DNA from 2 places in the Aeromonas popoffii genome. Region 1 is predicted to be linked to the other one. Evidence: riboswitches for the same ligand, from Rfam matches in the RefSeq annotation. Region 1 holds a riboswitch; the other holds the start of a gene.
What was found. A riboswitch is a leader RNA that binds a small molecule or an ion and turns the genes downstream of it on or off. The one in region 1 is predicted to bind lysine.
Positions count from the first base shown of each region.

Region 2: linked by a shared signal. The riboswitch ahead of lysC (lysine-sensitive aspartokinase 3) and the one ahead of WJM78_RS08070 (Na+/H+ antiporter NhaC family protein) in region 1 are both predicted to bind lysine.

Region 1 covers NZ_CP149129.1:1,686,654-1,694,130, reverse strand. The annotation lists gene WJM78_RS08080 (flavohemoglobin expression-modulating QEGLA motif protein) at 1-274, shown strand, start outside; gene WJM78_RS08075 (thymidine kinase) at 333-914, opposite strand; gene WJM78_RS08070 (Na+/H+ antiporter NhaC family protein) at 1,001-2,581, opposite strand; lysine riboswitch at 2,668-2,839, opposite strand; gene WJM78_RS08065 (H-NS family nucleoid-associated regulatory protein) at 3,161-3,565, shown strand; gene WJM78_RS08060 (cob(I)yrinic acid a,c-diamide adenosyltransferase) at 3,633-4,196, opposite strand; gene WJM78_RS08055 (DUF3820 family protein) at 4,193-4,423, opposite strand; gene queE (7-carboxy-7-deazaguanine synthase QueE) at 4,425-5,096, opposite strand; gene queC (7-cyano-7-deazaguanine synthase QueC) at 5,158-5,847, opposite strand; gene WJM78_RS08040 (tRNA-uridine aminocarboxypropyltransferase) at 5,869-6,558, opposite strand; gene rrtA (rhombosortase) at 6,488-7,066, shown strand; gene pyrF (orotidine-5'-phosphate decarboxylase) at 7,131-7,477, opposite strand, start outside.
Region 2 covers NZ_CP149129.1:2,625,300-2,632,776, reverse strand. The annotation lists gene WJM78_RS12005 (LTA synthase family protein) at 1-1,072, opposite strand, end outside; gene WJM78_RS12000 (hypothetical protein) at 1,327-2,415, shown strand; gene lysC (lysine-sensitive aspartokinase 3) at 2,511-3,863, opposite strand; lysine riboswitch at 3,953-4,177, opposite strand; gene argA (amino-acid N-acetyltransferase) at 4,286-5,614, opposite strand; gene msrA (peptide-methionine (S)-S-oxide reductase MsrA) at 5,885-6,517, shown strand; gene WJM78_RS11980 (DUF3802 family protein) at 6,886-7,221, opposite strand; gene WJM78_RS11975 (GNAT family N-acetyltransferase) at 7,277-7,477, opposite strand, start outside.

The DNA.
Region 1 (7,477 bases):
GGTCCCCGAGATCCTGCCCATGCTGTTCGTCGGCAAGGTGACCCTGGACGACATTCCTGTGCTCTATCAGCACTATCTGGAGGGGCTGATCGATGCCCCCCGCTACCTGCCTCCCATGTTTCGCGATCTCACCGGGCTCTACGTCTGGTTCGGCTTCGCCTCGGGCATGTCACTGGTGGACATAGGCCGGGTCCAGCAACATTTTCGCCAGCTGTTCCATCGTCTGCCGGTGGCCGATCCCATCATTGCGCCGGTGGATATCGAGATCGACTGAGTCGTAAACAAACAAGAAGGGCGCCAGATTGGCGCCCTTCTCTCTTATCGCGGCCCGATCACTTGTAGGCCCGCCCTTCCAGATAGTGCTTGCGGCACAACGACACATAGCGATCGTTGCCACCGATTTCCACCTGCTCACCATCCCGCATCACCTGGCCAGCAGCGCTCACCCGGGAGTTCATGTGCGCCTTGTTGCCACACCAGCAGATGCTTTTCAGCTCTTCGAACTTGTCGGCAAGACAGAGCAGATGATAGGAGCCCGGGAACAGCTCCCCCCGAAAGTCGGTCTTGAGGCCGTAGGCCATCACGGGAATATCCTGCTCGTCGACGATGCGCGCCAGTTGGTAAACCTGCTCGCGGGTCAAGAACTGGGCCTCGTCGACGATGAACACATCGATACGCTTCTGGGCATGGCGCGCCTTCACCATCTCGAACAGATCGCAACTGTCACTGAACACATCCACCTTCAGCTCCAATCCCACCCGGGCACTGATCACCCCCACGCCGAAGCGGTCATCAATGGCCGGTGTCATGGCCAGGGGCTGCATGCCCCGCTCCAGATAATTGAAGTGGGCCTGGATGAGCTGGGTGGATTTGCCTGAATTCATGGTGGCAAATTTGTAGTGCAGTGAAGCCATGGTGTTGTTCCGAAACTGAATTTATGGGGCGCATGCTAACCAAAGCCCCTGCCAAAACCAAGGGGCCCGTGGGCCCCTTGTTCTATTTATGCCATAGCTAGCGCTCGATGGCGCCGAGCCTTGCGCAGATGATAACCGGAGAAGATCACAAACCAGAGCCCGCTGACAGTAAAGCCCGCCAGCACGGAATGCATCAGCCCCATGACCAGGTAACCGAGCGCAGCACCGAAGGCGATGGCCAGCGCATAGGGCAGCTGGGTCATCACGTGATCGATGTGATGGCACCCTGCCCCCGTGGCCGACAGGATACTGGTACTCGAGATGGGCGAGCTGTGATCGCCAAACACAGAGCCTGCCAGCACGGCAGCCAGCATGGGCAGCATCAGGCTGATATCACTGGCGGCCGCCATGTCACCGGCCAGCGGCAGCATGATACCGAAGGTGCCCCAGCTGGTGCCGGTGGCAAACGCCATGGCACAGGAGAGGATAAACACCACGGCTGGCAACACTTCGGTCGGCAGGTTGCCGTTGGCCATGGAGGCCAGGTACTTGCCGGTTTCCACGTCGCGTACCACGGCACCGATAGCCCAGGCGAACAGCAATATGTTGATGGCAGGCAGCATGGCCATGACCCCTTGTGGGGCGGCCTTAATCCAGTTATTCGCACCGAGCTTGAGGCGCATGGCCAGACCGATGGAGACCACCAGGCTGCACAGAGCGCCATAGACCAGAGAAGAACCGACGTTGGTATTCTCGAACGAGCCGAGCACGCTGAACGGCAGCCCTTGTTCGCTCAACGCGGCGGCGCCGGAGTGGATCATGAAATAGATGGTGGCAACGGTCAGGGTCAGGATCGGCAATACCATGTCGATCATGCCACCGTTGCTCTCTTCCGGGCTCTCCATATCCAGACCGATGGGGCGGCCCTTGGACTCATCCCACAGCTTGCCTGCCAGCGCCCACTCTTCGTGTTGACGCATGGGGCCGATATCGAGCTGGAACGCAATCACCACCAGCACCATGACCAGGGTGAACACCGCGTAGAGGTTCATCGGGATCATCTCGACAAAGGCAGAGATAGGGCTCTGATCTGTCAGACCGTGCGCCGCCATGATGCCGCCCACCAGGGCAATGATGTAGGCACCCCAGGAGGAGATGGGCATCAGTACGCAGACGGGCGCCGCGGTGGAGTCCAGCAGATAGGCCAGCTTGGCGCGGGAGATCTGGAAGCGGTCGGTGACCGGACGGCAGATGGCCCCCACCGACAGACTGTGGAAGAAGTCATCGATGAAGAAGGCAAACACCATCATGCCGGTGAGCGCCTTGGCCCCCTTACGGGTCTTGGCACGACGCTCAGCCCACTCGGCGAAAGCGCGGGTCGCACCGGAGACGCTCATCAGACTGATGAGGCCGCCCAGCAGCAGCATGAACAGGATCATGTTGACGTTGTCACTATTGAGTGCACCGTCGACCCAGAAGATCTTGAGCACAGTGTTCAACATGTAATGCAGGGAATCGAGCGGAGAAAACTGATTGAGCAACAGACTACCGGCAACAATACCAACGCCCAGCGACACCAGGACGCGGCGTGTGATAATCGCCAGAGCGACGGCCAGTAAAGGGGGAATGACAGACCAACCGGAGTCGGCGTAATGAATGATGTCCATGATCTCTTTACACCTAAAGACAGCAGGTGGAGATCTACCGAGAGGATAAAGAAACAAAACCCATGGGGAGGTTATACTCCTCAGCCCCTTCAGGTAGCGCTCCATAGTGGATGACTATGGCAGTCCTGCACCTGTTCGATGCAGAACCAGCAGCCCGGTATGATGGCCTGGCCACTTCGGCGCTGACTCCTTTCGTTGTGCATCACAGGCATCACCCTCCGCACAAGTACTTATAGGCAGCGCGCCTCTACTTAAAGGTATTCGGGGCACATTTTATCGCGCTGGCACGTTATAGCAAGTTTTTTGATTAAATCCCCATGCAGAGCGTTTAAAAATGGCGAAATGGTAGTCAAACGGTGCAATTATTTCGATTTTGTCGCTATTTTCATCTATTCAGAACTCAGTCGAGTATTATTTAGGTCAATATCGCTGGATCCTGCCTGAATCCGAAATAGCTCACTTAATTTTCATGCTGAATTTATTATTTCGCTTATCTTGACTTAATAGTAATCTGCCGTATAAATTACACAAAATTACTCTTTTTATTTAATTCACTCCTTTGCTCGCGTGGTGGACACTATGAACGAATTTTTGAAAGTACTGCTGAATATCCGTAGCTTGCGCGCAGCGTGCCGTGAGCTCACTCTGGAGCAATTGGAAGAGGGGATGGAAAAACTCTCTGCTATTGTTACCGAACGTCAGCAAGATGAATCCGCCGATCGTCAAGCCCGTGAAGAGCATCAGCGCAAGATTAACGAATATGCCGAAATGCTGAAAGCCGCCGGCATTGACCCTGCCGAACTGGTGGGAACCGTTGCCACTGAACCGGCCAAAGCCGCGAAAAGCAAGCGCGCCCCTCGCCCAGCCAAATATCGCTATCTGGATAACGGCGTTGAAAAAACCTGGACCGGTCAGGGCCGCATGCCGTCCGCGATTGCCAAGGCCGTTGCCGACGGTAAATCCGTCGAAGAATTTGCCATCTGATCAGATAAAATACCTCCAATAAAAAAACCTCGCACTGCGAGGTTTTTTTATGCCGGATGTCAGCTCATCAACTCCGTTCTGTCGCCTTGACCCAGAGCACTTCTGGCGTCGCGGTACAGGCCAGCAGATAGCGGGCTATGGTGAAGAACCAGTCACTCAGCCGGTTGATATAAGGCAGGATGGCGGGATTGATCTGCTCTGCACGGCTCAGACTCAGCAGCAGGCGCTCACAGCGACGGGTCAGGGTGCGCACTACATGGGCTTGCGCCGCTGCCCGGGAACCACTGGGCAAAATGAAATTGCGCAGCACGGGTAAATTGGCGCTGTAGTCATCAATTTGCCGCTCCAGTCGCAACGTCCACGCATTATTCACCTGCCAGATGGCCTCCTGCTGACCATCGCTGGAAAATGCCAGTTCACCACCCAGATCGAACAACTCTTGTTGTAACAATAACAGGTCGGCTAATAAGCCGGTTTCAGTGGCAGGAACCTCGGCAATGAGTAGACCTATATGAGAATTTAATTCATCAATATAACCATAGGTTTCCACCCGCATATCATCCTTGGCCAATTGCACACCATCGGCCAACCGGGTCATACCTTTATCACCCTGCCTTGTATATATTCTCATACCGACATCCTGTTAATAATGGGAACAATCATGGATTCGAGCCCGTTGAGCTTGATCTCATAGGCAAGGGCCAGCGTCTGGCCCAACGCGCCAGCGGGAAAGCCGGTACGGGCCATCCACACCAGATAGGGTTCAGGAATATCTATGATGCGCCGCCCCTGATATTTGCCGTAAGGCATCTTGTGGGTCAGGGTCAACAACACCCGCTCGTCAGACAGCCACTCCATATTAATCGATGTCCAAATATTTATGGGTCTGGATGGAGAGCCGCCAGTTACGGGCGATGCAGGTGGCCATCGCCAGCTGGGTGGCTCTGGGCTTCTGGCTGATAGGTTGCAGCGCAATCACCACGTCTGGGCGCAAGGTGGCGGTCGCCAGCAGGGCATCCAGCTCCTCGATATGGCGCTCAGTGGCCACTGGATGCTTGATCTCGTTGGCACGCTCAAGGGCAGATATCAGCACGGGCAGTCCCCCCTTCATACCAATCTTGGGCGAAACCGTGACCCAGGTATTGGCGTGGGTCTGGATCTCGCTGGTACCGCTGGTTTCGATCTGCACCTGATAGCCGGCTGCCAGCAAGGCACAGGAGAGCGCCTGCAAGTCATACAGACAAGGCTCACCCCCGGTGATCACCACATGCCGGGCCTGATAACCGAGCTGCTGGAAACTGGCCAGGATCTGCTCAGTGTTCATCTTGCTCCAACCATCGGATTCATTGGAACAGTCGAGCACCGCCTGAACCCCCACTTCACGAGCGGGATCGACAATCCAGGTATGACGGGTATCGCACCAGGGACAACCCACAGGGCAGCCTTGCAGGCGAACGAAAATGGCGGGCAGGCCGGTGAAGATGCCCTCCCCCTGAATGGTCTGGAATATCTCGTTGATTGGGTAGTGCATCTCGGTCACGGCTTGTTGCAAAAGTCGCGGATTATACCCCAAGCGAGGGCAAGACGCAGGCTCACAGTCCGCTTTTCTCGTACAGCCGAGCCATGATACCCGCCTTGTCGGCCAGATACAGGTTCAACCCCCGGCTACGCAGTTCACAGGCTGGACAGGTGCCACAACCATCGCCAGCGATGCCGTTGTAGCAAGTCAGCGTCTGCTGGCGCACCGTTTCCAGGTGACCATAGTGATCCGCCAGCGCCCAGGTTTCGGCCTTGTCGAGCCACATCAGCGGGGTATCGAAGCGAATGCCGCGACCCAGCCCCAGGGAGACCGCCTGATTGAGCGCCTTGACGAACTCGTCGCGACAGTCCGGGTAGCCGGAGAAATCGGTCTCGCACACCCCGGTGATCACCGATTCGGCGCCCACCTGGTAGGCATAGATGGAGGCCAGGGTCAGAAACAGTATGTTGCGACCCGGCACGAAGGTATTGGGCAGACCATTGTCCTGCAGCTCGCAGCTGATCGGAATGTCATCCCGGGTCAGGGCCGAGACCGCCAGTTCATTGAGCAGGGTCACGTCCATCACCTTGTGGGCGGCAATCCCAAGCGCACTGGCCAGTCGGCGAGCCGTCTCAATCTCCTCCCGATGGCGCTGGCCATAGTCAAAGGTAATGGCGTGCACCTCGTCATAATGGGCCAGAGCCTGCACCAGACAGGTGGTACTGTCCTGCCCACCACTGAATACCACGACGGCTTTTTTCACTTTTTCACTCCTTCAGGCAGTTCAAGTACGGCGACCTTGTGCAAAGTCATGCCACTGCCGGTTTAAATGGGTAAAGAGGTTCATCAGCGGAGCGAAGCGCGCGGGCTCACCCTCCCACTGGGATAACAGATGGTAGCCCGCCTCCAGGGTCGACAACGCCTCGGGAAACGGCTTCTTGCGAATGGAGTACTGGCCCGGTATGGCACCGAGCTTGATCCTGGGCAGCCGCAGCAGGGCCGGATTGCTGTGCAAGATGCGATACGCCTTGCGCCAGGTGCCATCGAGCAGCAAAAAGCAGACCTGACGGTACTCCCCCGCCTGGCGCAGTTGATCGCGCACCTGATCCAGCCCCAGCGCATGTTCGTCAGGCCAGAGCAGATAGCAGTGCACCTTGGGATCCGCCAGCAAGGCATTGAGCCAATGTGCCTCGGCAAAATCCTCCCCGACATGAATGCTGGCGCGGGTGAGGGAGGCGGCCAGCAGGGCTGCGGTCCCCTTGGGATGCCCCGCTTCGCTCGGATGCTGCAAAATATGGAGGGGAGCAAGATGAGACACCTGCTGAATATAATCACACAGACAGGCTTTGAGTGCTCTGGCGCAACGTGTACAGTATCGACTGTTCTTGTCGTTGGGCTGTTTCATGTCGTCAGAAAAATCAGGATTGCTCTGGGTCATCACGCTTTCACTCGCCAGCTTGTTGCTTTTCTTCACAGTACCGAATCATTTGCTCTCCTTCGAACGCGCCCTGATCGCCCAAGGCGAAGGGTGGCGCATCATAACAGGCAATCTGGCCCACACCAATTTATGGCACCTGCTGCTCAACCTGAGTGGCCTGTGCGTGATCTACAGCCTGTTTCGCGAATACCTGACGGGCTGCCGCCTGCCGGTATTGCTGCTGTTACTGGGGTGCGCGGTCGGTGTCGGCATCTGGTGGTTATGCCCGCAGACCCAGTGGTACATGGGGCTGTCGGGAGCCTTGCACGGCCTGTTCGTGTGGGGAGCCTTGCAGGACATACGCTATCGCCGCTATTCGGGCTGGCTGATGCTGTTGGGGGTGGTCATCAAGCTCGGAGTGGACTTCTACAGCGCAGGCGAGAGCCCGGCTTCTGCACTGATTGGTGCCCGGGTTCACATCGAATCACATCTGATTGGCTCGGTGGCGGGCCTGCTGCTCGGCCTGTTGCCGGTCAGTCTCGGCAGTCAGGCCATCAAGGAGTGATGGTGCCCAACACCAGGTTGCCTTGACAAAAAAGCAGGCCGGGGGTGTACCCGGCCTTCAAATCTTAACGCCCAGTCAGCTCCGCATTGATGCTGGACAACATGGCGGCGGGATCGTCTGCCTGGGTGATAGGGCGACCTATGACCAGATAGTCGGCGCCGGCTTGCGTCGCAGCCAGCGGCGTCATCACCCGGCGTTGATCCCCGGCCGCAGACCCGGTGGGGCGAATACCCGGGGTCACCAGCTTGAAGTCGGCGCCGAGCAAGGCCTTGAGATCACGAGCCTCATTGGCGGAGCAGACCACCCCATCCAGCCCGGCTGCCTTGGTCAATGTGGCGAGCCGGATCACCTGCTCGGCCGGGCTCACGTCCAGACCAAGCGGCGCCATGTCGGATTGCTCCATGCTGGTCA
Region 2 (7,477 bases), 940 kb from region 1:
TGCCGGTCTGGGTAGCGAATACACACAGAGCAAAGAAGGCGGCGGTGGCGGCGGCGGTGCGCAGGATCCAGCGTGACAGGGCGAAACGCCAGCAGAGAAACAGCAGCAGGCTGGCGCCCAGCACTGGCAACACGGGATGTTGCCCCAACAGGATACGCAGCAGCGCCAGCAGGTTACCGAGATCGTCCCCGCCCAGCGGCACCCCGTAGATGGCAATTTTCATGAAGTTGGCGAGCAAACCGATTCCGGAAAGTGCGGTAAAGACCAGCCCCATGTAGAGATTGAAACCCGCCAGTGCACACAGGCTCCAGCCCAGCACCATGCTGCCCCAGGCGAGGTAGTAGTGCTCGGGCCGAAAGCCTGACCAGAGCAGAAACTCCCCCAGTTTGAACACCACGAAGCCGTGCAGTAGCACGAAGGTGAGGTTGCCGAGCAGCAGGCTGCCGATGATCCGCCAGCGCAAGCTGCGTCTGAGGCGGGGCAGCACGGTTCTGAGCACGGCGGCGCTCAGGGCCAGCACCAGCACCAGACTGGTGAAGAGGTAGCTGAGGTTGAAGCCCTGCTCCGGCAGGGTCTGCAGGATCTGGCTGAAGTCGGCACTCTCGGGGCGATCCGCCAGCAGCAGGCCGATCCGCAGCTGATAGCGGCTGGATAGGGCATCGTCTGGCGCCCTTAGTGTGCTGTTGAGATCCAGGGTACAGCGGGTTTCGCTGCACACCTGCCGCTTGTATACCGCTTGATTCAGTTGATCGATCCGCTCCCCCCGTTCGTTGAGCAACTCCACCCGAACCCTGTCCCCTTCCTGCAGCGGCCCCTGCAACTGCCACTGGCTGCGCACCACCAGGTAGAGGCCTCGGCTGTCGCTCTTGTAGAGCAGGGCGTGACGGGTGAGGGTGGCAATCGGCTGATCGGCAGGCCCCAGTACCAGCGGCTGGGCCCGACCTAGCCAGCTGCCGGGATTAATCAGCGGCAGTATCAGGGTCAGCAGCAGCAGCGCGGCCAGCACGCCAAGCAGCAGAGAGGGCAGGCTGGGTACCCTGGCTGACAAGCGTGCTGAAGGGGGGACTTTCATATGAGCTCATCCTTTGAGCGAGTGATGACGGCAACTGGCTGCTGCATTTAATTTGACCCGATGGTGGGGGGCTTGTTCCTTGTTGTCAATTTAATGACAAGACAATGAATATGTCGTGACCATGAAGCCATGCAAACTGTGATCCGGATCGGACGGTCACACTCATTGTGTGATGAAAGCGTCATCATGACGCTTTGCCTCTGGTCTGTGCCTGCCTTACTGCTTAGTCTCTCAATAATGATGGAGGTGCATGTATGAATCCCAAGGTAGCGGCACGTCAGGCAAGATTGCTCCGCATGTTGGAGAGCAAGGAGGAGATCCGGATTGGGCGCGAGCGGGATTGCCCCTTGCCACTGGCGCAGCTGGTGAGACTCAAGGCGGATCATCCCACCGTGCTCAAGGTGTATCGTCACGGCCTCACCGCCGAGGTGTTTCACCTCAAGGTGGACGGACATCACTGGTGCCTGAAACGGCGCCGGCACGACTCCCTGGTGGCCAACGTCGATGGCAAGACCGCCTTCCTGACCGAGCTGGAGCGGCGGCGCGAGATAGAGGCCCTGCGCGAGCTGCACCCCACCATTCTCTCCAATGTGGTCTGTACCTGCTTTGGTTCGGCCCGGGCCGGGTTGCTTATCTCCCCCTGGCTGCGGGGCGTGCCTGTGCATGATCTCAACGAGCGCAATCTGGCTCAGATGCTGGCGGTGCAGGCCGAGCTTGCCCACTGGGGCTGGTTTGACTGGGATCCGAGCCCGGGCAACCTGCTCGACGATGGCCAGCAGATCACCGTGTTCGACTTTGGCTACATGTGGCCGTTCGATCCCCATCATGAATTCAACTCAAACGGTCTCGCCGATCCCCAGTTTCATGTGCCCGAGCGGCTGGAGACCCGCACTCTCTCGGGCCTCTGGCTCGACGAGCCGGACCCTCTGCCGCAGTTTCGCTACTGGCGCGGCCTCTGCCTGAGTTGGGTGCAGCGCGAGCTGCAATACCTGACACGGGAGGGCGCCAGCGCCCCCGTGCTGGCCCGCTTGCAGGGCTTGCAGGGGGAGTGGAGCTCGGCACTGGCCAGCGACGCGGCGCTCGCCGCCAACTGGTGGCGCGACATGTATCGCAGCCACAGGCTCGACATCCAGGATGATCTCAGCGGCAAGAGCTGCGGCCCGCTCACCCTGCGTCGGCTCGACTGGCTGGAGCGGGCGGTGACCGAGCACTTCGCCGAGCTGGTGGACAACTTGGGGCCTGACGAAGCCGGGCTCGACCAGGCGGCGCTGCTGGCCCGGCTTGCTGGCCTGCGCGAGGAGATCTGCGCCTGTCTGCTGCCGGTGCCCACCCTGGTGGTCTAAGCGGGCGCGGGTATCTAGGTCAATGACACTCGTAGCAACGCAATGAGGGGCACCCTGGGTGCCCCTCATTTATGCAGTGTCAAATCCTGGCTGGCTCAGTCGAGCAGCTCCTGGTGGAGGCGGTTGACGATGTGGCCAGCCTCCTCTTCCTTGACCAGGAAGCAGAGGTTATGGGTGCTGGCGCCGTAACAGATCATACGGATATTGTGCTCGCGGATGGCGTCAAAGACCTGGCTGCCCACCCCGGCCGCCTCGCTCATGCGGTTGCCGATGAGTGCCACCAGGGCCAGCCCGGTTTCGACCTTTACCTTGCACAGCTGACCCAGCTCGGCCAGCACCTTGTCACTGAGCATGGGTTCGCCGTTGCTCTGGCTGCCGGTGTGATCCAGGGTCAGCGACACGTTCACCTCCGACGTGGTGATGAGATCCACCGAGATGCGGTGACGGGCCAGGATGCCAAACACCTCGGCCAGGAAGCCATAGGCGTGGAACATGTTGAGGCTATGCAGGGTGACCAGCACCTGCTGGCGGCGCAGGGCCACGGCGCGAAACAGCGGGCTGGTGCGGGTGCTGGCACGGATCCAGGTGCCGCCGGCCGCCGGATCCTTGGCCGAGCCGACAAACACGGGTATGTCCTGGCGTACCGCAGGCTGCAGGGTGGCCGGGTGCAGTACCTTGGCGCCGAAGGTGGCCATCTCGGCCGCCTCGACGAAGCTTATTTCGGGGATGGGGCGGGCGCGGGTGACGAGGCGCGGATCCGTGGTGTAGATACCGGGCACGTCGGTCCAGATCTCTATGCTGCTCGCATCCAGCGCTTCGGCAAGCAGTGCTGCGCTGTAATCGGAACCGCCCCGACCCAAGGTGGTGGTGCGACCGTCGGCATCCGAGCCGATGAAGCCCTGGGTGATGATGAGGCTGTCGCCGAGCAGGGGGGCCAACGCCTGCTGGCAGAGGATGCGGGTGGCGGCGAGATCCACGGTCGCCTTGCCAAAGCGGCTGTCGGTGCGCATCAGCTGACGTATATCCTGCCAGTGAGCCTTGACGCCGCGCTGGCGCAGCAGCTCGTGAAAGAGGCGGGTGGACATCTGCTCGCCGCAGGCGATGAGGCGATCGGCCAGCTCGGCATCCGTGTGCTGACTGGCCTGGCGCGCCATGGTGCGGATCTCGCTGAGGGTGGCATGGATCAGGGTACTCACATCGCTTGGGTCGCCCAGCGCCGTCAGTATGGCCTGCTGGATCTCGGCCAGTTTAGCCAGCTGAGCCTCTTGGCCAGCCTCGTCCAGATCGCCCTGGGCCAGGGCCACCAGCAGGTTGGTGACACCGGCGCTGGCGCTCAGGACCACCACCCGGGTGGCCGGATTGGCCAGCACCACGTCGGCGCAATGGTTCATGGCTGCGGCATTGGCGACACTGGTTCCGCCAAACTTGGCGACATTGATCGGGCTCATTGCTTACTCCTGTCTTAATTGAAAAATCTGGATCCATCGGGCAAAAAGAGAGGAGGAGGCTGAAAATGGCAGGAATCAGAGAAGCTATCCCGGCCAGAAGCACTCCACCTGCAGAGCCCATCCCGTACCAGCCCCTTGTGGGGCTCGGTGGGGGATGACCACTACCGATGACAGCCCGGAGGATTCAGCCCCCGCAGCCGACGTTGAGGTATCCAGTTGCCTCACTCGTCTCGGCGCTGCACCCCCTGACCCAAGTTCATCGGACGCTGGCGTCCTCCCTCGGGCTGCCTGGGCAGCGCTCCTCTTCTGGCTCCACCGCAGGCGGTGGAGTACAATTAGAAATACCCTGCGCTGGATTGCACTGTCAATCGAGATTGTGAAAAAGTTAACAATCGGCGACAACCCGACACAAGATCAATAACTTACGAAATGGTCTTTGACAAAACTTTAGAGCGGCGCTGCCAGTTGTAGAAGTGCTGCCGTTCCACCGGCAGGTCTTCCACCTCCAGTGGATCGAAGCCCCGTTCCCGGAACCAGTGAATGGAGCGGGTGGTGAGCACGAACAAACGGCGAATGCCGAGCCGCTTGGCCCGCTCGGCCACCTTGGCTACCAGCTGATCCCCCCGGTTTGAGTTGCGATACTCGGGGTGAATGGCGACGCAGGCCATCTCCGCCATCGCCTCTTCCATGAAGCAGTAGAGCGCCGCGCAGCCGATGATGAGGCCGTCGCGCTCTATGATGGTGAACTTGTCGATCTCCATCTCCAGCTGCTCGCGGGAGCGGCGCACCAGGATCCCTTCTTCCTCCAGCGGGCGGATGAGATCGAGAATGCCGCCGATATCTTCTATGGTGGCGGCGCGGGCCCGCTCGGCACTTTCCCGTACAATCTGGGTACCGAGGCCGTCGCGGCTGAACAGCTCTTGCAGCATGGCGCCATCATCCTGATAGCTCACCAGATGGGAGCGGGGCACGCCGCCACGGCAGGAGGCAATGGCCGCGCGCAGGTAGCGGGCGGTACCGGACATCTCTTCCCCTGCTTGCTCCAGCTCCACCAGCAGCTCTTCGGCCTGCTCGGGGAAGAGCTCGGAGATGGCCTCGCCATGTCTGTCCATTACCCCTTGAGTGCTGCTGAAACAGATGAGCTTGTCTGCTTTCAGATCCACCGCCACCCGGCGGGCGACCTCTTCCGAGCTCAGGTTGAAGCTCTCGCCGGTGACCGAGCAGCCGATGGGGGAGATGAGCACCAGGCTCTTCTTATCCAGCTGGCGGGTGATCCCCTCCACGTCGATGCGGCGTACCCGACCGCTGTGGCAAAAATCGATGCCATCATCTACCCCCAGCGGCTGGGCGGTGACGAAGTTGCCGCTCACCACGCTGATGCGCGCCCCCTGCATGGGGGTGTTGGCCAGCCCCATGGAGAGCTGGGCGGTGATGTCGTACTGCAGGCCGCCACACACCTGTTTGATGATGGTGAAGCTGGCATCATCCGTGACCCGGATCCGTCTGTGGTACTGGGCCTCGATACCGGCGCGAGCCAGCGCCTCATCATTTTGCGGGCGTGAGCCAAACACCAGCACCAGGCGAATACCCAAGGTCTGTAGCAGGGCGATATCGCTGACGATATTGGCAAAATTGGGGTGGCAGATGGCTTCCCCGCCCATCATCAGCACGAAGGTGGCACCTCTGTGCACGTTGACATAGGGGGTAGACTGCCGAAAGGCATAGACCAGGCTGGGTTCACGTTCACGCACTTGAGGTTTCTTCCATAAAAAAACAGCAATGGGCTCAATATATGAAAATAAATTCACAAATCAAGACTAAATATTGATTTTTACGTTTTTTGCCACCATTTGGGCTGACCGGGGATGAGGGACCCCATCGGGCGATTGCCGGGCACTGAAGGATGCCGCTACCCCAGCGTGGCTGCGGCCTTGGTTGATCCCGGCTCATAACCTGTTATCTTCGAGACTCCTTTTCGTCAGCTGTGCAATCGCACAGGTTTTTATACAAGGACAGGGTTCATGGAACAGATTATTTCACCGGCAGACGCGCTGCCGGGACGCCGCGAGACGATGGTGATTGGCCAGCAACATGCGGTCAATGGCCACCTGACCCAGGGCCCCTGGCCTGAAGAGATGGCGGTAGCCTGGTTTGGCATGGGCTGTTTCTGGGGTGTGGAGCGCCTGTTTTGGCAACAGCCCGGGGTGTACTCCACCGCAGCTGGCTATCAGGGCGGTGTTACCCAGAATCCGACCTACAAAGAGGTGTGCAGCGGGCTGACCGGCCATGCCGAGACGGTGCAGGTGGTATTTGATCCCAAGGTGATCAGCTACGGCGATCTTCTCAAGCTGTTCTGGGAGCAGCATGATCCGGCCCAGGGTATGCGCCAGGGCGGTGACATTGGCACCCAGTACCGGTCGGTGATCTTCTATGCCGACGAGAGCCAGCAGGTCATCGCCCAGCAGAGCATGGCGGCCTATCAGCAGGCCATGATGGCCAGTGGCGACAGCCGCGCCATCAGCACCCGCATCTTGCCGCTGGCGCCCTTCTATTACGCGGAGGATTACCATCAGCAATATCTGGAGAAGAACCCGGAAGGGTATTGCGGACTGGGTGGCATAGGTGTCTGTTTGCCGCCGAGCCTGACTCGCTAAGAGGCTGTACCGCGTTCGACAACGCCCTGTTTGCCATATGAAAAAGAGCCGCATTTGCGGCTTTTTTTGGCGGTCAGGTAGCGCTGAACAAGCTGAGTGTCAGCGCAGTGAAAAAAATCGTAAAAAAAATGGGTCATGGCCGGGAACTAAAGCGGATCGACCTTGCCTAACTGGGTAGCTTCCAAGGATGGAAGCCAAGACCAGACACATTTCTTGCCTCGATATTCATTAAAAGTCATTGAAAAGCTTGATGAGTTGAAATGATAGCAAGCAGGGCTGCCCGTTGAAGGCGGCCCTTTTCATTTAGGCTGTTGGCGGGGATATTCGGCGCACGAGTGTGCGCCACGGCGGCAAGCTGTCTCGACGGGCTAGCTGATGGCGCCGTCAAACAGGTTCTTGATGAGATCGATGAACTCTTCGAGAAAGGCTTGCTGGGGCGGGGTCGGGGCGCGCAGCCAGACGGCGGAGAGCACCTCTTCCAGATCGGCGACCACGGCATCGGCTTCTTGCATGATCATGAAGCGCAACTTGGGATCGAGCTGCGGGTTCTGTTCGCAGATGGCCATCAGGTTGCCAGCGACCCGGCTGCTCACCAGATCTTCGATGGTCTGTTCACCACTGCTCTGTTGCTGGGCTTCAAACAGTCCCAGACTCTCCACCAGATACTCAATCAGGGCGATATAGCCTTCGCTTTCTACAACCATGGCGGCTTAAATCCTCAACAATACGGAAAAACTGTGCGTATTTTAGTGGCTGGACCTAGCTTGGCAAGCGCCAGTGCAGACGATAGCGGATAAACCCGACCCCGCCGCGCTCCACGCTTTCCAATCCGGTCAGCTGAAAGCCATACCGTAAAAATAGCCCATAGCTGAAGGCACTGGCCTCCGTCGTCAGGGTCTTGATACCGAGCCGACCGGCCTGGTTGAGGGCGGTGTCGAGCAAGCGGCCACCGAGCCCCTG